Anaerobacillus sp. CMMVII: one gene and its partner. The protein of the gene in region 2 interacts with the protein of the main gene of each other region in a pairwise test. Links are inferred from orthologs where the notes say so. Each region holds a gene or a part of one and is shown on either strand. Other genes may lie near its edges.

What was found.
Region 1: the proteins of ftsW (region 2) and H1D32_RS16100 interact in binary tests that used the Escherichia coli proteins (3 or more experiments, as listed by UniProt). The link is inferred for Anaerobacillus sp. CMMVII from one-to-one orthologs.

The regions. Positions count from the first base shown.
Region 1 is NZ_JACEHK010000012.1:11,216-26,437, forward strand. Bases 83-2,972 are described here. They hold H1D32_RS16100 (stage V sporulation protein D), read right to left. Parts: upstream 2,550-2,972; coding sequence 615-2,549; downstream 83-614. Other genes in these bases: H1D32_RS16095 (UDP-N-acetylmuramoyl-L-alanyl-D-glutamate--2,6-diaminopimelate ligase), read right to left, coding at 83-416; H1D32_RS16105 (penicillin-binding protein), read right to left, coding at 2,635-2,972. Also shown: more of H1D32_RS16095, read right to left, coding at 1-82; more of H1D32_RS16105, read right to left, coding at 2,973-4,827; cell division protein FtsL, read right to left, coding at 4,870-5,229; division/cell wall cluster transcriptional repressor MraZ, read right to left, coding at 6,290-6,721; bacillithiol biosynthesis cysteine-adding enzyme BshC, read right to left, coding at 6,885-8,510; H1D32_RS16130 (DUF3397 domain-containing protein), read right to left, coding at 8,599-8,985; H1D32_RS16135 (ketopantoate reductase C-terminal domain-containing protein), read right to left, coding at 8,982-9,350; H1D32_RS16140 (2-dehydropantoate 2-reductase N-terminal domain-containing protein), read right to left, coding at 9,356-9,895; H1D32_RS16155 (hypothetical protein), read right to left, coding at 11,489-11,659; H1D32_RS16160 (enoyl-CoA hydratase/isomerase family protein), read right to left, coding at 11,736-12,095; rpmF (50S ribosomal protein L32), read right to left, coding at 12,755-12,928; H1D32_RS16175 (nucleotidyltransferase), read left to right, coding at 13,795-15,003; H1D32_RS16180 (SepM family pheromone-processing serine protease), read right to left, coding at 15,056-15,222. UniProt on the Escherichia coli protein: Essential cell division protein that catalyzes cross-linking of the peptidoglycan cell wall at the division septum. Required for localization of FtsN.
Region 2 is NZ_JACEHK010000002.1:331,053-346,352, reverse strand. The notes cover bases 7,630-10,597. They hold ftsW (putative lipid II flippase FtsW), read right to left. Parts: upstream 9,700-10,597; coding sequence 8,560-9,699; downstream 7,630-8,559. Other genes in these bases: H1D32_RS05720 (putative polysaccharide biosynthesis protein), read right to left, coding at 10,228-10,597; H1D32_RS05725 (hypothetical protein), read left to right, coding at 9,954-10,184; H1D32_RS05735 (PAS domain-containing protein), read right to left, coding at 7,630-8,332. Outside these bases: H1D32_RS05775 (MFS transporter), read right to left, coding at 1-592; dipeptidase PepV, read right to left, coding at 708-2,099; H1D32_RS05765 (DeoR family transcriptional regulator), read left to right, coding at 2,835-3,053; H1D32_RS05755 (hypothetical protein), read right to left, coding at 4,248-4,478; H1D32_RS05750 (NAD(P)-binding domain-containing protein), read right to left, coding at 4,481-4,900; H1D32_RS05740 (ATP-binding protein), read right to left, coding at 6,549-7,244; more of H1D32_RS05735, read right to left, coding at 7,229-7,629; more of H1D32_RS05720, read right to left, coding at 10,598-11,862; H1D32_RS05715 (hypothetical protein), read left to right, coding at 12,132-12,356; H1D32_RS05710 (HD-GYP domain-containing protein), read left to right, coding at 12,407-13,201; H1D32_RS05705 (hypothetical protein), read left to right, coding at 13,447-13,965; H1D32_RS05700 (BaiN/RdsA family NAD(P)/FAD-dependent oxidoreductase), read left to right, coding at 14,287-15,300.

The DNA of each region.
Region 1 (15,222 bases), on a different replicon or contig from region 2:
ATATACATCGTGCCAATTAATCCAGTTTTTTTGTTCGTATCATTCAATATCTTTTCGATTAGATGGGTAGTTGTCGTTTTCCCGTTCGTCCCTGTCACACCAATTAGACTTAACTTTGTTGTCGGATGATCATAAAAGAAATTAGCGACTATAGCCATTGCCCGCTTTGTATCTTTAACTAATACAACCGGAATATCTACATTTAATGGTTTTTGCGAGATAATAGCAACCGCTCCATTCTCAACAGCTTGCACCGCGTAATCGTGTCCATCTACTGTATATCCTTCAACACAAATAAATAGACTTCCGTCTTTCACCTGCCGGGAGTCCATTTCAATTGACGTAATAGTAGGATTCGTAGAGCCAGTTTTTTTATATTCATATAAACTGCTAATAAGTTCATCTAGTTTTTTCATAATACTTACCTCACAATCGTTTGCTTACTTACTATCGTAACTTATAAAAGTAGATTTTAAACTCTACTTTTACTATTAAATGTTGAATTTTTAATTTTGGTTTCAACTTTAAAACAAAATTGAAAATTCAACATTTAAATTCACTAACATAGGGACGCTTAGTCCCTATGTTAGCTTTCAAAAACACATAGATTCATTTTAATCTTCACTTACCGTTTTGTCACCTAGTAATATTCGGATTGTGGAATATTGATTTACTTTTAGACCCGGATCTGGGGATTGTGCTAATACTATGTCTCCTTCACCACTAATATCTAATTTCAATTCATAATAGGATTCATTTATTTCTCGTCTCGTTCTTCCTACTAAATCTGGTACAACGACTAAAGGTTGATCAGACCAAATTCGTTCTTTCTCTATCTGATCTTTTCGCTTTTCTATTCCCATGGCCCTTAAGCTATCACCAATGATTTTCCCAACAATAGGCGCCGCCACAACACCACCAAATTGAACTGTCCCTTTTGGATTATCGATTGCAACGTACACGACAATTTGAGGATCATCTGCAGGGGCAAAACCAATAAATGATACAATATGATTATTTTCTAAATAGCGACCACCTTGCGCTTTTTGGGCAGTACCCGTTTTCCCACCTACACGATAACCTTCGACAAATGCACCTTTTCCGGTACCTTTGGCCACAACATTTTCAAGAGCATAACGAACTAAAGCACTCGTTTCATCTGAGATGACTCTTCGCTTAGTAACTGGTTGAGTGAAATCTAGTGTTTCTCCTGTCATTGGATCTATCCATTCCTTAGCTATAAACGGAGTGTACAAATACCCTCCATTAATCGCTGCCGAAACAGCAGTAACTTGTTGGAGCGGAGTTACTGCCACACCTTGACCAAAAGCTGTAGTTGCTTGTTCAAGCGGGCCGACACGGTCACGATTAAATAATATCCCTTTACCTTCACCTTGTAAATCAATACCTGTCTTTTCTCCAAACCCAAACTTTTCGATATAATCAAACAAACGATCTTTACCTAAACGCTCACCCAACACAACAAAACCTGGGTTACATGAATTTTGAACAACTTCTAAAAACGTTTGATGTCCATGTCCGCCTTTTTTCCAACAGCGAAGACGATGTCCTGAGACCTCAATAAAACCTGGATCATTAAATGTATCCTTTTCAAGATCTACCTCGCCTTCTTCAAGTGCCGCCGCAAGGGTAATAATTTTAAACGTCGACCCTGGCTCGTATTGCATCCAAACCGGTTTGTTTTGATTATAAATTTCAGGTGGAACGTTTCGGAAATTTTCTGGATCATAGTCTGGTCTGCTAGACATACCTAATATCTCACCTGTATTAGGGTTCATCGCAATGGCAATTGCACCGTCTGGCTTATAAATAGCTTCTGCAATATCAAGTTCCCGTTCAATGATGGTTTGTACCTTTGTATCAATGGTTAATTTCAGATCCAAACCGTCGACTGGTTGTGTGTATTCATCTGCTAAATTTGGCATCCTGCGTCCTTTGGCGTCAGAAAAAAAGGACACATAGCCTTTTTGGCCACTTAACTTCTCATCATAATAAAGTTCAATACCTGTTAAACCCTGATTATCAATACCCGCGAAACCTAGAACGTGAGATAAATAATTCCCAAAAGGATAGTGGCGCTTATTATCTTCAGCAATGTAGACACCCGGGATACCAAGGGCACGAACTTCATTTGCTAGCTGATTGCTAATTTTTCTACCTTCTGGGTTGATACGGACGATTGATTCCTTTTTGGTAAGTAACCCGTAAACTTTCGTATGATCCATCCTTAAAACATCTGCTAACTTTTGCGAGTCCTCTGCAGGATTTTTAATTTGCCTTGGTACGATTAATACTGATGGTGCACTAACATTCGTTGCTAACGGAATTCCATTGCGATCTAGAATTTCACCTCTATTTGCCTCAAATGGAATATTACGACTCCATAAATCCTCAGCTCGATCCGTCAAATCATTTCCCAGTGCAAATTGGACATATCCCAGTCTTAACACAATTACAAAAAAGAATAATAAACCGAAAGATAACACGAAAACTAAACGTCTTCGTACAGTAACATTTGAAACACGCACAACTATATCCCCCTTATCTTAGGTACATTTGTAGGCTTGTTTCACTTTATGCTTGTACGATTAGATTTAGACCACTTGTCCTTTATTACTCCGTGGTTACTTTATCGTCATCCTCATCTTCTTCACCCAAAAAGTCCTCTTCGCTTATAGTATCAGGTGCAGCTAATTCAATAACAAGATAGTCACCTTCGTTTAACTTACGATTTGCAGGTATACTCTGTTTTACAACGAAACCAGTTCCTATGAAATTAGCATTTAAATCTAAAAGATGAGCTAGTTTCATTACATCACGTAAGGACCAACCTACAATATCGGGCATGGTAAAGGAAGTTCCTTCTGTTTGCAAAATTATTTTCTCACCGGGTAAAAGCATCGTTCCACTAGTCGGGACTTGAGATACAATTTTAGTTCCTGAACCAACGATATGAACATCTAAACCTATAGCTGCCAATTCAGATCTACTACTAACAACATCCTTGCCCGTAAAATCTACAATAAGGGACCCTTCATCGATATACCCACCATTACTCGAATGAGCATTTGGAGAGATATTTAAATATTGAAGACTATGCTTCATCACCGATGTGAAGATTTGTGAAACCGGAGCTGAACCTTGTTCATAAAGCTCAATTTTTGGACGATCTACAGCAACATAAACAATAAGCTGTGGGTTAGATTTAGGGGCAACGCCGATAAATGAATAAATATATTGCCCATGGCCACTTAGATAGCCTGGTCCTTCCGGATTTGATATTTCAGCAGTACCAGTTTTACCTGCTATTTCAAATCCTTCAATATAATACGGCTTACCTGTTCCTGCAGGTGAGGTAACAACAGTCTCCATTAATTCCAATACTTTTTCTGCTGTTTTAATTGATATAGGTTCACCTACAATCGTTGGTTCAGTGGTTTTTACCAATTCGCCTGTATGTGGATTAACGATGCTGTTAATGATATAAGGTTTCATCATTTTACCGCCATTTGCTATAGCAGTGGCAGCTTGAATTTGTTGAATTGGTGTAATCGCTGACCCTTGCCCAAATGCTGTTGTAGCCGCATCAATTAAGTACGAATCAGCAATTAAACTACTAGCTTCATTAGGAAGATCAATTCCTGTTGGATTTCGAAACCCGAATCGGTCTAAGTAATCGTATAAACGTTCGGGTCCTAACCTCTCCATAGCTAAAATTGAGAAAGCAACATTCGAAGAACGTTGAAAACCTTCATCAAATGGGATTTTGCCCCAACCTAAACCTTGATTATGGTCACGTACTCTACGTCCACCGATTTGATAACTACCAGATTGAAAGAGTTCTTCGCCATTGTATACTCCTTCCTCAATTGCTGCTGCTAGCGAGAATATTTTCATTGTAGAACCAGGCTCAAAGCGAGATGAGACTGCAAAATTCGTATAATTTGTTATTTCTTCATAAAAATTTGGATTAAAGCTTGGTCTGTTACTCATTGCTAGAATTTCACCCGTTTTTGGATCTGCAACAATTGCCATCATACGTTCTGGTTTATAACGCTCGTCTACTTGCGACATGACCTGCTCAAGAGCCATTTGGATGTTCGCATCAAGGGTTAAATAAACATCAAATCCATTTTTCGGCATTTCAATGGTTTCTTCAATATTTGGAAGTTTAATTCTTTTACGGTCACTTAAATATTGAACAAAACCATCTTCTTTTTCTAACAGTTCATTTAAACTACTCTCAAGTCCCATCCTTGCTTTAGACATATCTCGTTCAGTATAACCAATGACGTGTGAGGCAAAAGTTTGTTTAGGATAATAACGTCGGGGCTCTTTTCTAAACGTAATTCCTTTAAGTTCTAGGTCTTCAATTTCTCGTTTTTTCTCTAAACTTAAATTTTTTGTCCCTATACCTAATTCTACTTGGAAACGACCATCTACCGAAAGTAGCCTCTCTAAATCTTCAGCACTTCTTTCAACAATAGGTGCTAATTTCTCTGCTGTTACTTTTGGGTCCTCAACACGATTCCTAGAGTCTTTATCTAATATCGCAACAAGTGTGTATGATGGAATTTCTTCAGCAAGTGCGTCACCAAATCGATCATAAATTGTCCCACGTTTTCCTTCAACAATCTGTTTTGTTGTCCAGCGGTTTTCGGCGATTGTTTGGAGCTCCTGCCCGTTCACACTCTTATTCACCTGTATATACCCAATTCTAGTAAATAATAAAGAAAATAGTAAAATAAATACACCAAGTAACACCACTGCTCTAACATTCATTTTATTAAATTTAAAAGTAGCCAAGATGATCACCTATTATATGTGAAAAACTAGTCCAAATTTGAACTAGTTTTGCACAACCTTTACATTTTTATCGTTCAACGTCATCCCAAGCTGTTCTGTTGCAATTTGTAGTATCCGATCAGGCGCAGAAAGTTCAGTTACTTGCAACTGTAGTGCTTCATTATTCGTAACTTGGTTGTTAATTGAGCGTTCTAGGGCATGAATTTCACTATTTGTTATGTAGATAGAAGCATAGGTTGAAATGATTAAATAGGCAGCAAAGGCAACTCCAATAATCGTTGTGAAGTACAAAAACTTTTCACCGCTTGTAATCCGACTTTTAACTCTTGGATCTTTTTGTTTGCTCGTAGTAATATCATGATTTGAATTCTCTCTAGCTGTCTTGCAAGATTGCTCATTCAATCAAACCTCCTTTTGTTTTTCAGCAATTCGTAGTTTTGCAGAGCGCGACCGCTTATTTGCATCTACCTCATCATCCGACGGTACAATCGGTTTTCTTGTAATTAATTTTAGGATAGGTTCGTATCCTTCAGGAATTACTGGCATATTCCTTGGGATTTCAGGACCAGTACTAGCTTCCTTAAAAACACTTTTACAAATACGATCTTCTAGCGAGTGGAACGTTATGACAGCAATTCGACCACCAACTTTGGTAATCTCAATAGCCCCTTTAACGGCATCCTCAAACGCTTGAAGTTCATCATTGACAGCGATACGTATCGCCTGAAATGTTCGTTTTGCAGGATGTCCACCCGTTCTCCTTGCCGGAGCCGGAATGGCGTCTTTAATAATTTCAACCAATTCCCCTGTCGTTTCAATACGCTTATGATTTCGATAAGCTTCTATTTTCCGGGCAATTTGTTTTGCAAAACGCTCCTCACCATATTTGGAAATAATCCGCATTAGTTCATGAAAAGACCACTCATTAACTATTTCTTCTGCGGTTAGTGGTGAAGATTGATCCATTCGCATGTCCAATGGAGCATCATGATTATAGCTAAAACCTCGATCTGCTTCATCTAGTTGTGGAGATGATACTCCCAGATCAAAAAGTACACCATCTACACGTTCAACACCACGCTGATTTAATTCATGAACTAAATAACGAAAATTACTTTTAATAATGGTAAATCGACCTTCGTATTCTGACAACTTTTCTTTCGCATGCATAATAGCAATGTCGTCTTGATCAAAGCATATAAATGTCCCTCGGTTGATAATTGCGACAAGATTAATTCTGAGTGGCCTGCCCCCCCAAGAGTACAGTCTACATAAATGCCATCTCGCTTAATATTTAATCCAGCTACGGATTCTTCCTTTAAAACTGTAATGTGATCGAACATAATAAACACCTTCTTATGGATATGTACTTTTTCTATGTTGCAACAAATGAGAGCTGTTTATCCTACATTGACCAATTTGTTTACTAATCAAATACACGAACCCTCGATTATCGAAAAACTTATAAATCAAAATCAACAATTCCTTCTGCAATTTCACTAAAGGAATCTTCAGATTGAGCAAAGTACTCCTCCCAAGTGGACTTACTCCATACCTCCACACGATTGGAAACACCAATGACAACACATTCCTTCTCCAAACTTGCATATTGACGCAATGGCTGTGAAACAAGAATTCTTCCTTGTTTATCTAATTCACATTCCGTTGCTCCTGAAAAGAAAAAGCGTGTAAAAGCTCTAGCATCTTTTTTTGTAAACGGTAAAGCTTTTAATTTCTGTTCTAATAGCTTCCATTCACTTTCAGGATAAACGAATAAACACTGATCTAATCCTCTTGTAATCACAAAGTTAGGGCCTAATTCTTCACGAAATTTGGCAGGAATGATCATCCTTCCTTTTTCATCAATCGTATGATGATATTCCCCCATAAACATGTGAAGTTCCCCCTCTCCCCCACTTTATACATTTAAATACCACATTCCCCCACTTTCTACCACTCAATTTTTAAAATTCTTGGTAATAAAAAAAAATCCTGCAATCATAACAGGATTTTTTTCGGCATTATTTATTAATGATTAAAATTAGTCTCGTTATTTGTCAATTTAAATAAACTAGTTTGTGGTTATCGTTTAACTCAAATGGTAGTTCCGCTAACTTAACAACAAAATCCAAACCATAGTCATTTAAGTATCTAACGATATTCAGACTCCGTTCCTGGAGTCCACCAATTGGACGAATATTGGCTTCAATAAGGTCAAATTTTAACCATTGGTGATCATAGTTTTGTCGAACACTTTTTTCTACTTTTTGTGCTAAAAACGCAATTTCCTTTTTAATGATTTGTTCATTTTTATGCGCAAGCTGTTCTAAACCTTTATCATATTGAATAACAAGGTCTCGTAGAGGTCTGTGGGCTTTCTCCACCTCACTTAAGACTTTCTGAACCGTTTCATCAATACTAGCCTTTTTCTCCCAAAACTCTATATTTCTCCGGATATTACCAAGCCCTTCACTTACGACACCAGCGACAGCTGAACCATCTTCGTTAAGCCATTTGGCAATCTGAGGCTCTACAAGAGTTATTGAAAGTCTAGGTACTACAGGTGGAACTTTATACCCAAATAAATGAAATACCTTCTTTAAAGAAGCCCAGTAAGCTATTTCGCCCGGACCGGCTACAAAAGCCAATACAGGTAATAAAAACTCCTGCATCAGAGGTCTTGTCACAACATTATTGCTAAAATTCTCTGGTTCTTGTTCAATTAAAGACAGTAATTCTTCTTTTGTAAATGAACACAACTGTTGTTTATCTATATATAAACCTTGATTATTTCGTTCTAACAGTAGTCTTGTCCCCTGAAAATGATAAAAAAGATGTGCATTGTTTTCAGTACGTTCGATAGGCTCACCATAATCATTGTCCACCAGAGAATCTGCAGTATCGAGAAAACAATCATTTACTAAACGATTGTTTTCAACAAGCTCTTTTAAAAAAGGAATTTCCAACGTCCTAACCTGTTTATGATGAGAATTGATCAAGACAATCCCACTACGCTTAAATAGTTTGTGGATTAAAGAACTAAAGAAATCAACATAGGTTTCACTTGTTAAAATAGAATCATTTATTTCCTTTAACAATCCACCTGTATTTTTTGATTCGTTACTATCAACCATGACGTTTAAAACTAGATCCTTGATCGCTTCTTTATCTAACTCAAGGTCAGATACAGATCTTTTTCGGTTATTTTCTTGATTAACCCTACGCTTTTGAAGCTTCCCTGACCCAACACTATAGATATGGTTAATCTCATCAAAATCATGATCTTCACCAGCAATCCAAAACACAGGAACTACAGGTACAGATAACTTAGCTTCTTGGATTTTTGCTAGCTTTAAAATTGTAATTATTTTATGTATTGTATAAAGAGGACCGGTTAAAACTCCCGCCTGCTGGCCACCTACTACAGCAACTGCATTCTCATCTAATAACTTTTCAATGTTCGTTACAGTTTCAGAAGAACAATGATATTTCTTATTATATTCTAATAAATGTTCAGTAAGAGCCTCTCTTTGAAAACTTCGTTGCTTCAATTCCATTTGGCGCTCAAAGTAATGCCCTTGATTTTTATAAGAATAATCAAAAAATGTTTGTAGAGGTTGAACGCTATTTAGGTAATCCTTCATTAATTTTGAGTGATTTAATTGACATTCTTCTAGTAACAATCTGCATACACCTCCCCTTGAAAATCTTTTCCTGAAATAATTTAGAGTATAGCAGACTCAGTACATTTTCGCCAATGATTAACATTATCTATGTAACTAGATAAATACTAATAAACAATCCATATGCACTTAGTACTAAATAAAAAATAACAAACAAGAGAAAATTAAACCTCCAAATACCTTTCAGCAATTTTCCAAATTGAATATCATCTGAAACCTTCCAATGAATAATTGTAAAAATCATCGCTACGATAAGGATAAATATAATAATTACCCACAATAAAGATTTAGACCATATTTCATACGCGATAAAATATACTGCGATTATAAAAAAACATGCTGAGACATCAACGGCTAGTTTCAGTGATTTCTTTTTATTTTTCGTTGTCTTAACAGTAATAATATAAATAATGTAAAACGTAAAAATCGGTAGCGTTACAAAAGTCGCTACTAACCAAGCCAAAGCTTCACTCACCTTATTTCCTCCTTCCTTTGATATTCTAAGCCCTTTATACTATTATAAATAAATTGATTTAAGGGAAGTTCTTTATTCTGCAAAGCCGCTTTATCTAAGATATATCCCGTAATCGCTTCTATTTCAGTTTCTCTTTTCGCTTCAATGTCGCTAAGCATTGAGGAGCGATTTTGAGAAGTTTTCTTACACACCTCGATGATACGTTGCCATTCTAAGTCGTTACAACTAAAAACCGAGGAAATTTCCTCAAAAATTTTACGCATCAGTTGGAAATAATAAGGATTAGTCAGCAACTCACCATTTGTCACTTTAAAAATAGCTGTGAGTGGATTGACTACACCATTAACAACTAATTTTTTTCCCATGATCTCTAACCAACTTTTATAAACAGCGACTGAAAATCAACAGCATTTAGCTTGTCCCATATAATTTGTGAGAACTCCCCTTTTTGATAAAAGCCAATTTTCATTTCACCAACACCAGTATGAGAAACAGAAGTTTGTGCTTCCTTCATAGCACCATGTTCTACAATCGCTACTAAGAGGTTATCAACTTTCTCACGAAATTTCTCTAATTCGCTTAGATGCCCCATTCCATTTTGCATAAAAATAATCGAGTTTATGTTTCCAGGAAGTAATAGTAACTTCGGAACTAGTTGTTTTAGATGGTATTGTTTTACAGCAATAAAAAGATAATCTGCAGATAATTGATTTAAATCAGCAAAGGGCTCACTTTTGACAGGTAGATGATAATCAATGAAGTTACTTCGTAAAGTTAAACCAAGAACATTTAATTGATCCGCCTGCTCTTTTGTATTCGTATAAACGGTTACATCAAAATTCGCTCTACACAAATATCCAGCTAAAAGCAAACCGACGGCTCCCCCACCTATAATCCCTACTCTTTTCAAGAAAACTCCACCTTTATTTTATAGGATTGTATAAATAGCATAAGTTCTTTTCTCTCAACTAGATAAGTAAACACTTATTCTCTTTGTAGGTATAAATGACCACATTTAAATATTAGCATATGCAAAGCGAAGAAACCCAACAAAAATGTAATAATTCCCTCTAAATAAAATATATTTTTCAAAAAATTAAAATTTATTGATATCTCCGCTCTGAATTTATAGTAAAATAAAGAGGACAAGAATTTTTAAAAAATATAAATAGCGATCTTACGGAGGTATGGTTATGGAACACTTTGAGGTTAAACGTTTACTTGTTAATTATAAGACTCTAGAAGAATTTGAAAAGTTTCGCGAATACGGCTCACAAGAATTATCAATGAAGGAGGATTTACGCGCAAATATCATTGAGGATGATAGCGAATCTCCTTTTTACGGTATTTATTACGGAAACTCCCTTGTAGCTAGGATGAGTTTATATCGAATTGATAAAAAATACGACGTTTACTTTGAACCTCCACAAGATTATTTTGAGCTTTGGAAACTCGAAGTTCTTGAGCCATATCGTGGGAAAGGTCTAGGTGAAGCACTGGTTAATTTGCAAAGAGCTTTAAATTACCTGTTAAAACAAATGCTCGCCAACGTTCAGATGATTTTTGGACAAAAATGGCTTTAACGCATTAACATATCATCAAGAAAGAGATCGTGGAGAGAACCCTTATGTATGGTTCCCAGAAGGCGTTAGTGAGAAAGAGTAACATATATTTTTGAAAATTAACAAAGGATCGGCCCATAATGGTGCCGATCCTTCTTACTATTTTGTTTGTGTATTAGTATAGTAGACCTTTTTAAAAACTTCAATTTAATATTATCCTTTAGCTACTGACATTTGCTTCGCTCGATCCATAATATCAATAAGTAGTTTATAATCTTGTTTCATTACATCGTATTTGTTTGCAGAGCTGAAAGTTCCTTTACAAGCTTGTTATTTTCATTCGTAACTTGTTCAAGCTTTTCTGTTAGTTCTTTATTTTTATCAACTAAATTCTCATTTAGGCTAAGCGCTTCTTTTTGCGAAGCCAAAAATTCTATAACTTTATCTATCGTTAACTGCTCAGTGTCCTGTACATCTTGTTTTACAATTTCAAGCGTTGGTTTGATCTCTTCAGCTATCTCATTTGAGAGTTCAACTGGTGATCCATTCGTAGCATCATCTAACTTCGTTTTCTTTAAATTTTTCCGCTGTTTTTTCGCGATAGCGATTGCAGCTTCGTATTTTTTACGAATTGTTGAATTCCATCTAAACCCACAGGCTGCCGAAGTTCTTGACAAACGTTCCCCAACTTCATCAAATGCAGCTAATTGCGTACTTCCTTCTCGTATGTGCCTTAAAACAACCTCCGCTAACACTAAATCCTCATCATTAGTCCAAGCATCTTGACGAACGATAGACATCTAATCCCTCCAATAAAAATCCTTTTTTACTATCTTTATGGCAATTACTAGAAAAGATAGACTCTTTTGATCTATTAAGGAATTATTACCTAATTAATACGATTTATTCAGTCCAAGTTCGCTCGTCCTAATTTAGGATTTTCACTTAGTCATAAAGCGCTTCACAGCTTCATCATGTTCTGGGCTTTCCCATAAGGTAGAACAATCTTCTATTTCATCTAGTACTCGTTTGTACATAACTTCTTGATCATATTGCGCTAAAAACCGTTGCTTGTATGCCAGTAAAACTCCAAGAGGTTGCCTCGTAAACAAGGAGAGCCACCCCTCAAATTCCTCTCTACTATAAATATTTTGTATGTAACCTTTTTCACACCTTCAACTTCGTCAATTAATTCCGCTGATAATAACATTTGAAGTGCGTCTTGTTTATTGACCTCTCCATTAAATAGGTAGATCCTCCCCATCCAGTTGTAATACCAAGCCTCCCTTGAATAAAACCGATTTTTAGCTTCTTTTCTGCAATTCGAAAATCACACGCAGTAGCAATTTCACAACCCCCTCCGACTGTAGTGCCGTTTAAGTAAGCAACTGTCGGTTTAGAAAAGAAAAAGAGTTTATGGAGAACTTTAGCCATCTTGAGAAGCATCTCTTTTGCTTCTCCTTTGGTATGTATATGATGAAAAATAGACAGATCACCACCAGAACAAAACGCATCGGTACCTGCACCTGTTAAAACAACAATTTTCACATCGTTTCTAGATTTGACAATATCTAATTTTTCATTTAATAGGTCAATGACATCGTAATCACTGCGTTTCTTTTTTCCGGTCGATTAAATGTAATCCACGCTTGTTCTTTATGAATTGTTAATTGAACCTTGTCCATCCTTATCCACACCTCAATATCAGATTTTTCTAATTATACATCAAAAAACAATATAAAATGTAGATTTAAATAGATAGAGCTTTCACATAGTTTAACAAACAATTAAGTCAACGAAAGGCCTGTCTTTGTTCAACCAAAATATAAGAAAATAAGGAACATATTAATTATTAATGAGTGAATAGTTTGGTATCAAAAACTTCACGCAAAGCGTGAAGAACCAAGCATCGCTTGGTTACGACCTAAAAGCTATTAACGACAATCTTTTAGAAAGGCTGTTTTCGCGAAGTTTGTTGCTTTCTTAAAATCACAAGATTTCACTACTTATTTAGTAAGTAGTGCTCTTTTCTAACTTAATTTATTGGGTGATATCTTCATCCTAAGGAATTTATCAAATTATTTTAGGTTAAAAAGCAACAAGTTTTTTTGTGCGACGAGTAACCGCAGGAGCAATGTTTTAGAAAAGAGAGTTCAAAAAAGAAAAACAGGAAGGGGTTACCTTCCTGTTTTTCTCAAAAATATTACTTACTTACTTACTACTTCATTTCCTTTATAAGACCCACACTCTTTACATACGCGGTGAGCAAGTTTTAATTCGCCGCACTCTGGGCATTTTACCATTCCTGGTACCTCTAACTTAAAGTGTGTACGACGCTTGTTTTTACGAGTTTTTGACGTTCTACGAAAAGGTACTGCCATGATTCCCACCTCCTTCAACTGTGATAAAATATGTTAAAATGAAGGCCGGAATTGCCGGATACTTACATTTTTAAACACATTACTTGTCATCAAAGAACTTAGCTAAATCCGCTAAACGCGGATCAATGCGTTCTTTTTTGTTTCTTCTGTCAATAATTCCCAATCATTACCCTTAGGGGGAGCTTCACCTTCTATCCCTTCACAAAAAATTTGCATAGGAATTTCTAATAGGATAGCCTGTTTAATATAAGGGAGTAACTCCACTGTATCGTTCTCAGGTTCATGTATTTCATCATCATGATCATCAAACCCTATCCAATCATGGAGTTTAAACGTTTCCGCTGTTTGAACTTGAAAAGGAAATGATACATCTACAAGTGTTCTTGAACAAGGTAAAGTCATTTCTCCATCTACATCAAGTAAAAATGTTACCGAATGGTTTGAAAAACTTGCCTCACCTGTGACATGTACTTGTGAAATATCTCGGATTTCTTGGTTAACTTTTTTAATTCACTTACGTCAACCATTTCATCAATTTTTATTCCCTTACTCTTAAGCGTATTTAGTTGCTGAACTGACCATTTCATTGTTTTCACCTCAAGACAACAAAGGTAATTATAGCCTTCGAATAATATTTTGTCAACCTTTCTTCTTTACACTATTTCTCTTTATTTATGATGTTAATTACGAATTCTTATTCAAATATTAATAAATAAAGTTTAGCCGAGCACAAGTTATGGGCATATTTAAGCTAGATAAAATGAATTCTACCATATTACTATTATAAATTGAAATAGATTTATTAGACTTTCACCTAGTTATTTTTGTATAATTTTCTTCATAATAAAAGTTGGAAGGAGCAAGAAATGAATATTACAGGCATTGTAGTAGAATATAATCCTTTTCATAATGGACATGCCCTTCATGTAAACGAATCGAAAAAACAGACAAACGCAGATCTTGTTGTTGCTGTGATGAGTGGTAACTTTTTACAGCGAGGCGAACCAGCATTAGTTTCAAAATGGTCTCGAACGAAGATGGCCCTGGCAACTGGAGTTGATATTGTCTTAGAATTGCCCTATGTTTTTGCAACGCAACAAGCAGAAGTATTTGCTCAAGGGGCAATCTCGATCCTAGATAATTTTGGAGTGAACTCGATTTGTTTCGGTAGCGAAGCAGGAGATATCGAACAATTTCAACAGCTTGTATCTTTTTTAGATGAAAATGAAACTTCCTATACCATATTCCTCCAAGATGCCTTAAAAGATGGCTACAGTTATCCAAAAGCATTAGCTTTAGCATTCAAAAAATTAGAAAATAGTGAAACCGTCTTGGATTTATCAAAGCCCAATAACATTTTAGGCTATCATTATATGAAAGCAATCTATAAAATCGGTTCTAAAATAAAGCCTTTTACAATACAACGAACAACCGCACAATATCACGATAAAAACATCTCTAACGAAACGATAGCAAGTGCTACAAGTATTAGAGAGTCTTTGATTAAGCAGAAGAACGACTTAGAGGCAATCAAACATGTTGTTCCCCAATACACCTATCAGGAACTTCTAAGCTACAAAGTTAAATTTGGTAGCTTCCAACACTGGGAACGTTTATTTCCATTTTTAAAGTACAAAGTCTTAACAGCTTCTGTCGAACAGTTAGCAGCTGTCTATGAGGCTGAAGAAGGACTTGAAAATCGTATTTTGCAGGCTATTAAAGATACATCCTCTTTTCAAGAACTAATGGAAAAACTAAAAACAAAGAGATACACTTGGACAAGATTGCAGAGATTTTGTTTACACATCTTAACAAACACTACAAAAGTCGAGATGCAACATCTAACTTATGCACCCTATATCCGAGTATTAGGTATGACAAAACAAGGTCGAGAGTATATCAATCATTTTAAAAAGGAAATGGAAATTCCCCTTATCTCTACGGTATCAAAACACAAGCATCCGTATCTTGATATCGAAAAAAGGGTCGCAACCTGCTATTCACTAGGTTATGACCCAATCATTCAAAATAAGTTGATAAAAGAGGAATATTCGCACCCACCAATTCTTCTGTAAGGTTTGTGTGTTGATAATTAGTAATTAATAATTATTAATTACTAATTATCAATTATTTTGGTTCTAGGCTTTCTAAAAACTCAAGTGCTTGTTCAAATGTATCAATGGGAATGATTTTCATAGTTGTTTTCAACGATTTGACCACTTCTACTGCATCTAGATAATTGGATGTGGGAGAACCAAATTCATTAGGCGCAAGGAAATACTCAGCGCCTGCAC
Region 2 (15,300 bases):
AGAGCTGTGAAATCCCTTTTTTTAGCTCTACCTTAGGAAGTTGGCCCTCTTTCGGCATTTTCCTGGTAAAGAAGGCACAGAACCAAAGAGACAAAGCAAATGCATAAAAAATGACTGATAAACCGAACAAATCAGATAGGCTTCCAATCAGTAATACTGAAATAGCGAATCCGGCTGCTCCCCATAGACGAATACTTCCGTAATCTCCCTTTTTTTGATGAACATAATTTAGGGTTATACTATCCGATATTGGTACAATAGAGCCCTGAAACAAAGCCACTAAGGCTGCAACGAGAACAAAAGCTAAATAACTTGAGAGAGGTAGGTACAGAAGTGCTATGCCACCTGTAATGATCATCGTGATCGTCAATATCTCTCGTGGCTTCTGGGTATAGTCACTAAACATGCCCCACAATGGCTGAGCAAAAATCATAATTATCGGCCCAATGGAAATGATCGTACCAATCTCTGCTCCCGTTAGACCTACCTCATCTCGTAAATACACACTTAAAAGAGGAAATAATCCTCCAAAACTAAAAAATATTAAAAAATAGACCGATTTAAAAATCGTGACTTCACGCTTTTGCGCCATGAACCTCATCCTTTTATATTGTAGAGTTTAGAGTGTAAAGTGAAGAGTTGTTGTAAAGAAGGGACTCCAAAGCCTCCCTTTGAGCAACTTCTAACTCTACACTCTACGCTCTTAACTATTTTGCTAACTCGTATATCGCTTCTGCGTAAATAGCTGTCGCCTTTAGCAAATCTTCTACCTCGATGTATTCATCCTTTTGATGAGCTAATTCTGGGCGACCAGGAAATAACGCACCGAAGGCAACTCCTGCTTTTAGACTTCTAGCATAAGTCCCTCCACCAGTTGATAGAAGTGTAGCTTTTTCACCTGTTTGCCTTTCATAGACTTGTTGCAATTTTTGGATTAAGGGATGATCCTCTTTTACATAGTGCGGCTTTGCATGTGTCTTCAAATCAATGACAAGACCATTTTCAGCAATAATAGCTTCTAAGGCCATTAGTCCTGCCTCAAAATTATAGGTTACTGGATATCGCCAATTTACTCCCAATTTGCCACTATTCTCCTCAAACTTCATCGTACCCAAATTCATAGTCAGAGGTCCAGTTTGTTCATCCTCATATTCAAGTCCAAACTTTGCTCCTCTTGAATCGTTATAGAAGTGCTGATCGATAAATGCAACGAAATCTGCACCGCTCCCCTCAATTTGTAGAGATTGCAAGTAATGGGCAAGGTAAATCCCTGCATTTATCCCCTTATTAGGCTCCATTCCATGAGCTGAAATTCCAAAAAGCGTAAAGGTTAGCTCTTTGCCATTCACCGTTGTTTCGCCTTGAAGCTGATTTTGTTGCAAGAATAGCGAAAATTGCTCTCTCAGCTCTTCTGTTTTGTTAGTATGAAGAGTAGCCGTTGCAAAATCAGGTACCATATTAAATCTCCTACCTGCTTCAAAAAATCTTAAAGTACCACTCTCACTTCCGTTTGGAAAAACAATTTCAAAATCACAAATACCTTTTTCTGCATTTATGATTGGAAAATCAGCATCAGGGGCAAAACCGATTGATGGCATTTCTTCTGTTTGAAAATAACGATCGACACAACGCCACTGGCTCTCTTCATCTGCTCCGATAATTAACCGAACACGTTTCGAAAGCGGTAGACCTAATTCATTAATAATCTTCATTCCATAAAAGGCAGCCATCGTCGGCCCTTTATCATCAATAGCACCACGAGCATATATTTTTCCATCACGAATTTCTGCTCCATACGGGTCATTTGACCAACCATCCCCTTCTGGAACAACATCAATATGACCTAAAATCCCTACTAACTCCTCGCCAGCACCAAACTCAATATGTCCAGCATAACCATCTACATTTTTGGTATCGAACCCAGTTTCTTCACCTTTTTGGAGCATAAACAGAAGTGCCTTATTAATTTCTTCACCAAATGGAGCATTTGCAGTCGCTCCTTTTTCATCCAAGACACTTTTAATTTTCAATAAACCACACGTATCCTTCAATAAGTTTTCTTTTCTAAGTTCAACTTCTTCTTTCCAGTTAATATGCATTTATTTCTCTCCTGACTATATGTATTTTTTATCAGTAATAGGAACATCTAGTGAGATACACTTTCTCTTTTATTAACGCTCTTTTCTAAAAAATTGTTGCTATTAGCTTTTAGGTCGTAACCAAGCGAATGCTCGGTTCTTCACGCTTTGCGTGAAGCTTTTGAGAATAAATAAGCCATTGGGACAAATAAATTTGTCCCAAAAAGCTTATTTATTCTAAAAAGACGACCTTAAAAGCAACAACGTTTATGAAAACAACCTTTATTAATCATGTATATCGATGTATATTAATGTATATTGATGTATATTGGCGAACGTGAACTTCCATTATCTTTACCATTAATAATTTACTATGCAAACGATTTAACAAAACTGTAATACTTTAACATAACAGTAACACCCAATTCGTCGCTTTCCTTTGCTAAATAGTTGGAATTATTGTACAATTACAATGAAGATTACTTTGTTGTGAAGCAAAGGAAATTGAGATAAGAAAATATCCATGCGTTAAACTAACAAACCAGCATGAAAGTTTTACTATCAGAAAAGTGCAAAGCGCCCTGAAAAAAAGTATTGTGTGCTGTTCCCTGCAAAGCTCAAAAAAAGGCGTATAAAGCTCATGTATTCACCATAAAAATGAAGTAACCTTCATTTATGCAGCTGCCTTAAGTTGTATTAGAAATACACTGTATTTCTTTATGCTTGAAGAAATGAAAAATGATAAGGAGTGGTATTTTGGAAACTTCAACTGATCGGATGTTAAACCGAATTAAGTCCGTCTACCTCTATATTAAAAAAAGGGGAACTGTTTCGACGAATGAATTAGTTGAAGAATTTGGAATAACCCCTAGGACCATTCAACGTGATCTCAATGTACTAGAGTACAACAAGCTCGTCAGAAGTCCTAGTCGCGGCAAGTGGACCACAACAAACAAAAAAACAAAAGTGTCGTAATGTGAGTAAATTTCATAAATCCCTTAATCAAGCTATAGTAGTTGAGAATGTGTATAAGCAACTAATTATAGAACCTAATAGCAGGATTAATGAATTATGAAGTTCACTAAATGTAATATAGTAAAAAAAGCGCAAGGCGCCCGCCTATCGGCGACAAGCAAATGTTCTGTCAGATTAAAAGTGCGCTTTTCACTTTTATATCTGGCAGGTTATTTGACCTCGAGCCAAGAACTTCCATGAGTCAACCTTCTCTGCACCTTTGCGACGAGTAACCGCAGGAGCAGATGTTTTTTTGCGACGAGTAACCGCAGGAGCAGATGGCGCCTGAAGCTAGACACCAAGTTCTAAAAGCGCATATGCTTTCTTATCTTTTAAAAAACTCCCCCGACTCGTTTAGAGTTGGGGCTTTTTTTGAGTTTTGAGTTTTGAGTTTTGGTTTTGGTTTAGCTTCGTAGCCATCACTTACACTAACTCTACACTCTAATCTCTATTCACTAACCTCTCAACCTCTTCATCGGTAAGCTCACGATACTCCCCCAATTCAAGTGTGGGATCTAATTCAAGTGGACCGATCGTGAGGCGTTTTAGATATGTAACTTTTTTTCCTACGGCAAGGAACATCCTCTTTACTTGATGAAACTTCCCTTCAGTAATTGTTAATTCAATTTCTGACGTATCCCCGCTTTTTAATATTACGAGGTCGCCTGGTTTTGTTACGTATCCGTCATCAAGAGTAACTCCCTGTTTGAACTTAGCCGCATCTTCTTCAGTAACAATTCCTTGGATTTTAGCGTAGTAAGTTTTTGGTACATGTTTTTTAGGCGCTAGCAGTTCATGAGCTAATTTACCGTTATTCGTTAGTAAAACAAAGCCTTCTGTATCTTTATCCAATCTTCCTACAGGAAATGGTTCGTAACGTGCATCCTCAAACTCCAATAAATCTACAACTGTTTCATCCTTAGAATCTTCCGTTGCAGAGATAACCCCTTGTGGTTTGTTCATCATTAAGTAAATATATTCCTTGTATTCTATTGCTTCTCCGTTTACGAAAACTTCGTCCTTATCTACTTCAAGATGTGCTTTTGCATCTTTACAGTTACATCATTTACTCGAACAGCACCTGTTTTAAGTAACTTTTTTACTTCTTTTCTACTACCAAAGCCCATATTGGCCAAAAATTTGTCTAACCTCATCCTAAATCCTCTCTTTCCTAATATCAGCAACGATTTTTTGGGCAAAGCCTCCTAATTCATTGTTTAGAAAGGTTTTAATGCTGCCCCGTGTCCCTTGGCAAAGCACCTGCTCTATAACCGGCTTTTGTACCCCGGCTTCTATTAGCTTTTCTTCTAAATTAATGATCATTTCAATTGCTGCCTTGGTTGCTAATGTATTCCCTACTAATACTTCTTCTTCTGTCCCGGTCATAATTATAAAATTTGCACCAAAAAATGGACTAACGGGTCACAATTTACCCCCTCTGGCACAACAAAAAGTCCACTCTGATCCTCAACCATTTGTTTAGCATGCCCAGCTAACTTACAAGGAATAACGTTTCGTATCGTTGAGACATCCTTTGTTAGCAGTGCTGTTGCAAAAGAATAAAATATGACATCTTCTTTAAAATAGCTATGATTGCTTTCTAAAAATGGCACAATTTCTGAAGCGGGTAGCATAAGAAAGACATGACTAGCTTTGTGAAACTCATCTTTCCCTATGTAGGATACCCGCTCGTCTTCAATCTCATCTACCTTGGTTTTGGTACGTGAATATACATATATTTTTTCTTGGTACGAATTTAATTTTAAAATACTTTGGGCAAGTTTACCAATTCCAACTACTAAATACATCTTTTTCACCTTCCTTTTTAAAGATTGTTCCTACTAGTTGTTTTATACTAACCAATTCCTAAACTGAAAAAAGAAAAAGTGATAGGGAATAGTTACTCAATCAACCATTTTCAAAAGCTATTTTAGCATAGATGGTTGCTTTTCAACTATGCAGCCTATAGCATAATCCAAAGTTTGGCGGGCATTTTTTCCTAACTTGTTATTTGAATGAGTAAAGCATGTTAGCGGGAACAACAATTAAAGCTAGTGAATAGCACAAAGATTACGAAAATAGCGTAAAAAAAAGAAGAAAGGCTGCAATCATAAGATTAACAACCTTTAACTTATTCTAAGCTAATTCCTCTGAACCAAACATATAGTGTCGGGTTCGTATGTTTACATTAAGCACAATTCCGATAGCTATCATATTGGTTAATAGCGCGCTACCGCCGTAGCTAATAAATGGAAGAGCTAAACCGGTAATTGGCATAAGACCAATAGTCATGCCAATATTTTGAAAGATCTGGAAGACAAGAAGTCCAATGATACCTGCAACTAAATAGCTGCCATACATATTATTACAGCTAAAAGCAATTATGATCATCCGATAAAAAAGTAAGAAATAAATAACAATTAAAACTGTCGCACCTAGAAAACCAAACTCTTCACCAATAACTGTGAAAATAAAATCTGTGTGAATTTCTGGTACTGCACCACTTTTGGATAATACGCCTTCAGAAAAACCTTTACCATAAAGTTTTCCAGAACCTATGCCCTGCATCGCGTTTAATAATTGATACCCCATATCTCCTGGATCACTTTCAGGGTCTAACCAGCCATAAATCCTTTTTAGCTGATGGGGTTTAATGATTTTTATAAAGATGTCAAAGTAATTGTTATGCAGCCAAACCAAAGTGGTCAAAAACGTAACTATCACCGATCCAAGTACAGCAAAAATTTTCCATGAGATACCAGCCATTAATAGCATCGTCCCCATAATACTTGCGATAACCAATGCTGTGCCTAAGTCAGGCTGAATTAAAATTAGAAAAAATGGTGGGAAGCCAACAGCAAGTACTTTCAAAACAACGATAATATCCTCTTCTAGTGTGCGTTCGCGATGTTCTTTCGTAATTAAGAAGAGCAAATGCGCTAGCGCTAGCACTAAAAGATTTTTACAAATTCTGATGGCTGAAACTCGTTGCCAGCAATGCTGATCCAGCGTTGCGATCCATTTCGTTCAATTCCATAGAACTGTACGATTACTAATAAAATAATCCCAATGACATAAAGAGGGATTGTAAAATTCTTAAACATGTCGTAATCAATCACCATAGCGGCAACCATTAAAATCGTCCCTAATATAAACCAAATCACTTGTCGTTTAACAAAAGCAGCTGGTTCGACATTATATTGTCCTGCCATTGCAGCGCTGTAAATTGCTAGCAAGGATATGCACATTAATAAAAAGATTAAAAAAAGTAATGTATAATCTAACTGTTGAAAATAAGTTTTACGCTCATTCATGGCACTAGTTTCCTCCATAATTTATCAAAAACATCCATAGTGGATTGTTTAAAATTCCTAACTACTAATGTTAACATAGCCCCTTTATTTAAACAAAGGTATTTTTGAGGAAACACTTACAACATTTTGGAATTAATGCTCTTTATGATCCTACAAGAGTATAAATTCGCTTCGGTAAGACAATCTCCACAGTTGTTCCTTTACCTACTTCACTCGTAAAGTTAACCTTACCCTTATGTCCTTCAATTATTTTGTACGTAACTAAAAGTCCTAATCCAGTTCCTTTTTCTTTCGTTGAGTAGAAAGGTTCACCTAGTTTATGTAGACGTTCTCTAGGTATTCCACAACCATCATCTTGAATTTGAATGATAATATGATTTAAATCTTTTTCCTTCAATTGAATCTGGATGCATCCATTTGAATGGCATGCTTCAATAGCATTTTGGATCAGATTAAGAAACACCTGTTTCATTTCATTTTTGTTACATTGTATAACATAGTCTTCTTGAAAGCTTGTATTGATTGTCACACCTTGTAGGTGCGCTTGAGCTTCAAGTAATTGAATAACCTTTACTAATATTTCTGTTATATTAGTTTTTTCCATGTGCTTTATTTCATTAGGCTTGGCTAATGATAAAAACTCATAAATGATAGATTCTGTCCGCTCTAGTTCAGATAGAATAATATCAATATAAAAATCTTTGCATTCTTTAGTTGATTTTACTAGTTGCATAAAGCCCTTGATCGATGTCAATGGGTTTCGTATCTCATGGGCAACACCTGCTGCAAGCTGTCCTACTAATGAAAGTTTCTCTGTTTTCCTTAACCATACTTCCATCTTTTTTGTTCTGTTATATCCAAAAAATAAACTGAAACAATATCTTTCATAGGGTACATTCTAACTGCAAACGTTGCATCTAATAATTCACTGTAAATTTCAAACTTCACGGCAACATTTTGAGCCTTTACGCTTTCATAGTATTGTAGGAGCTCAGTCGTGATAAATTCAGGCAGAACATCCATACATTTATAGCCTAGTAATTTATCACGACTTTTATTCAGTAGCGATACTGCCGCTCTGTTTACATAAATAAAACGAGCTTCATTGTCCAGTGCAACAAATCCATCTGATATACTCTCTAGTATAATATGAATTCTTTCGATGGAGTCATGAAGCTTTTCCTCTATCTTTTTCCGTTCACTAATATCGCGACTAATTAGTAAGATCTCTTTACAGTCATCATCTTTTTTTATGCTTTTTATATTCGTCTCTGACCAACGATAATAACCTTCTTTATGTTGAATTCGGTAACTGATAGAAACAGTTACATTAGAGTCTATTACTTTTCTAAGTGCTTTTTCGAAAATTGGTTTATCATCTACATAGATCAAATCTAATGGTCCTAGACCTTTTAATTCGTTATTTTCGTAGCCTAAATGATCTGTTAATGCTGGAGAAACATAGTCGTATTTTCCTTCTTGAGTCAGAATGATAATTCGGTCGGATGAATTCTCTGCAATTAATCGAAATCTTCTCTCGCTCTCCACTAGTTTAGCTTCCACTTGTTTCTTCTCAGTTATATTTTCTATTTGCCCCATCATGTATAAGACTGAACTTGATTGATCATGGATTAAACTTACACTAACCATACCCCAAACAATATGACCGCTTTTGTGAACAAAGCGTTTTTCCAATTGGTAGTTGTTAATTCTACCGCTAATTAAAGCTTCTATTTTACGCTCGGTTTCCTCTATATCATCTTCATGGGTAAAGCTTTTATATGTTTCGTTAATCAGTTCTTCCTTCTTGTAGCCTAAAAATTTAGAGAAAGCCTCGTTCATATATAGGAACCTACCATCTAATCGAGTAAATACTATGGAGATTGCAGACTTTTGGAACATCGCATTAAATAAAGTTGTATCCATTTTATTTCCTCCTGAATTAACATTAACTCTATAATTAGACACCAATCGTCAATCTCCTTTATAATAGTTTGTCAATAAATAGAACTTAATATTGAAAAAAAATGCCCTTTTGTAGCTGTCGTCTAAAACTAATCTATTAAGTAGAAAAAACCAATTTAATATAAACTTATATTACCAATAATCATACTAAAAAAGATGTTTTAGTAATCTACTAAAACACCTTTTGGTTAGCCAACTTTTTCAAGTTCAATATTCTGTTTGACTTTTCTTGGAGAGCACCTAGCAATGTTAGCTAATATTCCTAAGCTTATTGCTGTTATCATTAGTGACGAACCGCCGTAACTCATAAACGGAAGAGGAATACCTGTTATCGGTAGCACTCCGGAAACTGCCCCTACATTCAGACATACCTGAAGTGCGATTTGAAATGAAATCCCAAATGCTAACAAGCTTCCAAATGGTGTATTAGCTCGGGTCCCTATCACAATCCCGCGAAATACAATCAGCCCTAAACAAGTGAAAACAAATAAAACTCCAAACATACCTAACTCTTCTGCAACAATTGCCATAATAAAGTCCGTATGAGCTTCGGGTAAATAAAATAATTTCTGTACACTTTGGCCAAATCCTGCTCCAGTTACCCCTCCATGTGCCATCGCAATATACGATTGGATTAATTGATACCCTGTCCCAGTCTCATCAGCAAAAGGGTCCATGTACCCAGTAAGCCTATTCATTCGGTACTCTTCTGACTTTGCATATGTCCAGACGACAAAACCAGAAATACTTGCTAAAGATACAAGATGAAACATTTTGGCCCCTGAACAAAATACCATTAAACCTGCAACAGCCAAGATCAAGGAAGCAGTCCCTAAATCCGGTTGTTTCATAATCAGTGCGAAAATGCCAACGATAATAATTAGTGGCGGTAATACACCTCTACCAAACTGATTTATGTACATTTGCTTTCTTGAGTAGACATGTGCGAGATAGATAATCATCCATAACTTTACAAATTCTGAAGGTTGAATGTTGGTGAAACCGACATTGATCCAGCGTGTTGCCCCTTTTACTTCCACTCCTAATGGTGTTAAGACTAAGCCTAATGATATAAACGATACTAAGACAATTAGAAAGACCAACTTTTGATATAAACGGTAAGGAAACATCATGAAAAACAAAAAGAGGATGGTTGATATCGAAATCCACTGAAGTTGTTTTTTAAAAAACCATAAATAATCACCATTATGTCGATCGTAGCCAATGACATAACTAGAACTGTAAATCATGATAAGACCAAATGAGGCTAGTAAAATAACAGCAGCAATCAAAATCCAATCATTTTCTTTTTTTAATGAAACTTCCATTCTACCACCCCTCCTTTTGACTTTCTGATTGGTTTCATTATAGCAGACTGTTATTTCTAGAAAAAGGGATTTCGTTCTACTAGATAATTAATCTGAAAAATAATTTTTTACTAACAATATGGTAAATTATTAAACAACGGCGCTTAACAATGCCCATTTCATTCAAAATTAGGCTTTTATCTAACGCCTTTCATTGTCGCTAGGCATAGACTGTTTACTGAGTGACAGATACCTATTTTAAAAGGAGAGATCTTATGTACGATTACCGACAATTTCCAGATACTCAATTCTTCCCTGGGTTTCCATTTCCACCAACACCAGGTCCTGGACCTGGACCCGGACCTGGTCCTCGTGATCTAGAGCGACGTGTAACTCAATTAGAAAGAACCGTCCAACGGCAATCGCAAGAAATTGAACGATTAAACCGCCGTCTTAGTCGTTTAGAGCGTCAACTAGGCTTCGGTATTGGTGGCCCTCAATACTAATTTTTGTATAGAGTTAAGTTGAAGGTAGCTCTATTAGCTACTTTCAACTCTCTACTCTTTGCTTCTTTTTTAGAAATTTAAATCGTGCTCCTAAAATTTGTCCAGCTAAATTCGTTCTTACCCCTAAATATAAATATGCAAGACCACCTGCACCAACTGATGCTAATAAAACAATTAGGGCATTAAGTCGATTTTCTAATGGTAAAGCAAACATGAGAAGCTCTTTGACCGCTACAACTACTCCTGCCATAATGACGGTAAAAATAAAAATTAAGATGAAACGTTTAAGGATAAAGCGATAATTATAGTTACCGTAATTGCCAATCGCCCATACGTTTACTCCTAAGGAAGTTAGATATCCTAATCCAGTAGCGTAAATTGCTCCGATTGCTTCAAATTGAGATATGAAAAGAACATTTAAAGTAAGTTTGACTAGTAAACCAGCTACCAATCCGATAACCGCAATTCGTTGCCGATTAATTCCTTGTAAAATTGCTGATGTAACAGCAAATAACGAAAATAGAACAGCTACAGGTGCATAGTACCTTAAAATTAACGCTCCAATCTGTAAATCTGCCCCTAAACCAAACAATGTTCCATAAGCAGGATATGCCAAAATGGACAAGCCTATCGCTGCTGGCAAAGTTAAGTAAAGAATGATTTGATAGGTTTGAGTTACTTGTCGTTGTAGTGATAAGTGATCATCATTTATAAATGATTTAGTTATTGTCGGTAATAGCGTAAGTGACATTGCCGTTGCGATTGAGACTGGAATTAAGATTAGCTTATGTGCTGCTTGAGCAAAAGCACCAAATGCTTCTTCTGCTGCAAATTGACTAAAGCCGATCCCCATTAATGCTTTATTAAACGTCATCAAATCTATTGTTTGATAAAGTGGAATTGCAAGCCCGATAAACGATAATGGCAACGCGTATGAAACAAGCTCTTTGTAAATCGTTCTAAGTGGCAGGTTATGATTAACCTTACTTTCAAGAAGTTGTTGTTCCAAGTGCGCTTTTCTTTTATACCAATAAATAAGTAGAACTGTTAAACCACCTAAGGCTCCAACAAATGCTCCGAACGTAGCAAAAGCTACTGCCCATCCAATAGAACCATTCAACATATAAACAATAATAAATGTTAAACAAAGGATAAAAATGATTCTAACTAATTGTTCAACAACCTGAGAAACCGCAGTTGGTCCCATTGATTGGTGTCCTTGGAAGTAACCACGAATCAATGACATGATTGGCACGATTAGGAGTGCTACGCTAACCATGCGGATTGTTAAGATGACATCTTCAATAGAATTTCCTTTTAAATCTTTTCCGTCTACTACCTGGTAAGCAATTGGTCCCGCTAATAAAAATAATAGTAGAAAAGCTATCATGCCCGTTACGGACATAACAACTAAGCCTGATTTAAATAATCTCCGACCCGTTTCGTAATCTCCAAGAGCATTATATTTTGAAACAAACTTTGAAACAGCAAGTGGTATTCCTAGTGTAGCTACGCTTAATAACACAGTATACGGTACATAGCCATATGTATATAATGCTAGTCCTTCTAAGCCCACAATAGCCTTAAAAGGAAATATGTAGATCAGTCCCAATATTTTCGAAATAAAAATTGAGGCCGTTAAAATCAATGTACCTCTTACTAACTTCGAGTCGGCCATAAGACACCTCTTTTTAGTTTATAGTGAATACTTTAAAGTGTATAGTTGTCCGTGGTTTAGCTCTAAAGCTTTTTCCGTGAAACTCTAAACTCTAAACTTCTGACATTCATTTTAGCAGTTTGCATCAGAACGTACAATCACAGACGGGATAAATTATAGTAGTAATTGTCTAGTTTTTTAAATTTAATAGAAAAGGCTATCACTTCTAGAAATTTGTACTATATAATTGAACTGTTATTTATGCTTGTTTTTTAAGGAGAGGTCCAAGAATGCTTTACAGACCGATAGCTGAAGTTACCTCAGGTGACTGTAACGGTAGAAATATTTACGGTGCCAAAAAGACAATTTTAGTGAAAGAAGATATTACTTTAACTGTAGGAATGATTTCAAAGCTTAAAAAGTTGGGCGTTAGCGGTATCTTTGTAAAAATAAAAATTTTCCTACTATCGAACTTGAAGAAAACGTCTCACAGGAAACAAAGCTTGAAACATTAGCTTGTCTTTATTATGTCTTTGATATGATTAATAGTGACCAGGAAATAGATTTGTCACATATTAAAAAAAATGTAGATAAATTAATTCAGGAAATTGAGCTCCATAAAGATCTTCTAGTTCAATTTACTGATATTCGATCAAGAGAAAATGAAGTCTTTATTCATACATTACAAGTCTGTATTGTTGCTACAACAATTGGTGCAAAGCTAGGAATGACAAAAGAAGGTTTAAAGATCGTAGCTACTACAGCCCTTCTACATGAGATGATCAAAAACAATAGTAGTAAAAAGCATTTAATTGAAATAAACAAAATCAGTGCAGACGTTTATTCCTTGTTCCGAGAGAGAAAGCAAAGAGTAGATTTCTTTTTAAGTGATCATATACCCTTTCCCCCATATAAGAGCCATCCCAATAAGGAGGTTCAATTATATGCAGAAATTCTAACAGTAGCTGATTGCATAGATAATCTTTCATCCCAATTTACGTCATATCCAACGTTAAGTCCAAACGATTCTATTGAATTTATGATGATTTTAACTGGAAAAGTTGTACATATTGACGTAATGAACGCATTTATTAGAACTTTCTCTGCGTATCCAAATGGACATGCAGTAGCACTAAGTAATGGAAAACAAGGCTTAGTTATTAGACAAAATCCCGCCTTACCAACTAGACCAGTTGTAGGTGTTTTTGAAGGTGATTTTCAAAAAGAAGAGGCTATTACATTAGATGTTCAAGAATTTAATTTATCAGAGTTACCTACCGTATTTATTACAAATATGGTAAACCAAAATTGTCTTGCCTTAGAAGATAAACAAACAAGTGTAAACGAAATTATAGATTAGGTAACCTAAATGGTTGTCTTTTAATTCTGGATTTTTTGACGAAATTTATGGTAAAGTTATTAAGGTTCCAAAACAAGGCTGTTTCTTCAGTTTGTTGTAGTTCAAATAAATAGGTTATACCAATATTTCAAGTTTTCAGGGCTCTTTTTCTAACTACAACTTGTATATCGAGCAACCAATTTGTTTTAATTCTAAACAATGATTACGAAATGAGCCTTATACAATTTAGATTGGAGTGATAAATAATGAAAAAAATAGGTTACCTACTTACCTGTTTTCTACTTAGTTTCCTAGTAGCTTGTGGCGGGTCAAATACTGAAGGTACATTAATCACGTTTTTAGATGAAACAATTACAGAAAAAGATGCAGAAAATGCACGTGTTACACCTGAAGAGACTTTGGAAGATGCTGCAAAAGATTTATTGTTTCAAGAGATGATGTTGGTAGAAGCAGAACAAGCTGGAATTAGCTTTGATCAGTTTGATCTAGATGCATTAGTAAACCAAACACAACAACTTTTTGAATACGACCAGGAAGCAATTTCTTTTCTAAATGCTAAAAGTGAATTATACAACATTTCACCAGAGGAATATATTGAAACAATATGGAGAGATGGATTACGTAAAAAGTTAATCGCAAATAACTATCTAGCTGAGTTTATTGATTTCCAATCATTGCAACCAGAGGACGTTCAGAGCGAGGTTGAGAAAATCCGCAATGAGCTGTTAGCTAAATACGAAGATCAAATTGAATATCATTTTTAAAATATCTTCTAAGACTAGTTTAGATGCGCTTCATGCCAATTGCTAGACTCCAGAACCAATCATAATGCAGCGGTCATCCTTGTATGGTCGCTGCTTTTTCTTAATGTTAGCCGTAGAAACAAATGAATTTGTCTCTACGGCTCTTTTCATCTCAAGAAGACGACCTAAAGTTTTTAAAAATTTTACTTGCAGATTGAAGCTTTTAGGGTAGTGCCTATCTAAATGTCAGGCATCTTCATTAACAGGCTAGACTTAGCTAGAGTGGAAATACTATGTTATAATACGTAAATTAATTAGAAGGAATCTGGTAGGTGGATACATATGTATGATGTTATTGTAATTGGTGGCGGTCCTTCAGGGCTAATGGCAGCTATTTCTGCTAGTCAGCATGGTGCTAAAGTTCTTCTTGTAGACAAGGGAGACAAATTAGGTAGAAAACTAGCGATTTCTGGTGGGGGGCGTTGCAATGTTACGAACCGAATGGATGAAAAAGAGTTAATTGCTCATATTCCAGGGAACGGGAGATTTATGTATAGTCCGTTCTCCGTCTTTAATAATGAGGATATTATTCTTTTTTTTGAAAAACTAGGAATTAAACTAAAGGAAGAAGATCGTGGTCGGATGTTTCCGATTAGTGATAAAGCATCTACCGTTGTAGATACTTTGTTAAAAAAACTCCGAGACTCGAATGTGCAGATGTGGACAAATACACCAGTCAAAACTGTCCGTTATGAAGATGGGAAAGTAGTAGGGATTAAAACAGAAGATGGAAAAGATATTAAAAGTAAAGCCGTCATTGTTGCTGTAGGTGGAAAGAGCGTGCCTCATACTGGTAGCACTGGTGATGGCTATCCTTGGGCTATAAAGGCTGGACACACCATTACTGATCTATTTCCTACTGAAGTACCTATTACATCAAATGAACGATTCATCAAGGAAAAAGTCCTCCAAGGAATATCACTGCGAGACGTTGGCCTTTCTGTAATTAATCCAAAAGGGAAAACCATTATTCGTCATGAAGGTGACATGATTTTTACCCATTTTGGGGTTTCAGGTCCAATCGCCCTTCGATGTAGTCAGTATGTTGTAAAGGCCTTAAAAAAATTCAAGGTTGATCAAATAGAAATGAGTAGTGATCTTTTCCCACAGAAAAATAGCGAGGAAGTGTTCCAAGAATTAAAGAACATAGCAAAGGAAGGTGAGAAAAAGTCAGTAAAAAACGGCCTTAAAGGATACATGACTGAACGCCTTCTACACTTCTATTTAGAAAAGGCAACGATAGACCCGAACCAAACTTTTGCTACTGTCTCAAATGATTCTCTTCGACAGCTTGCG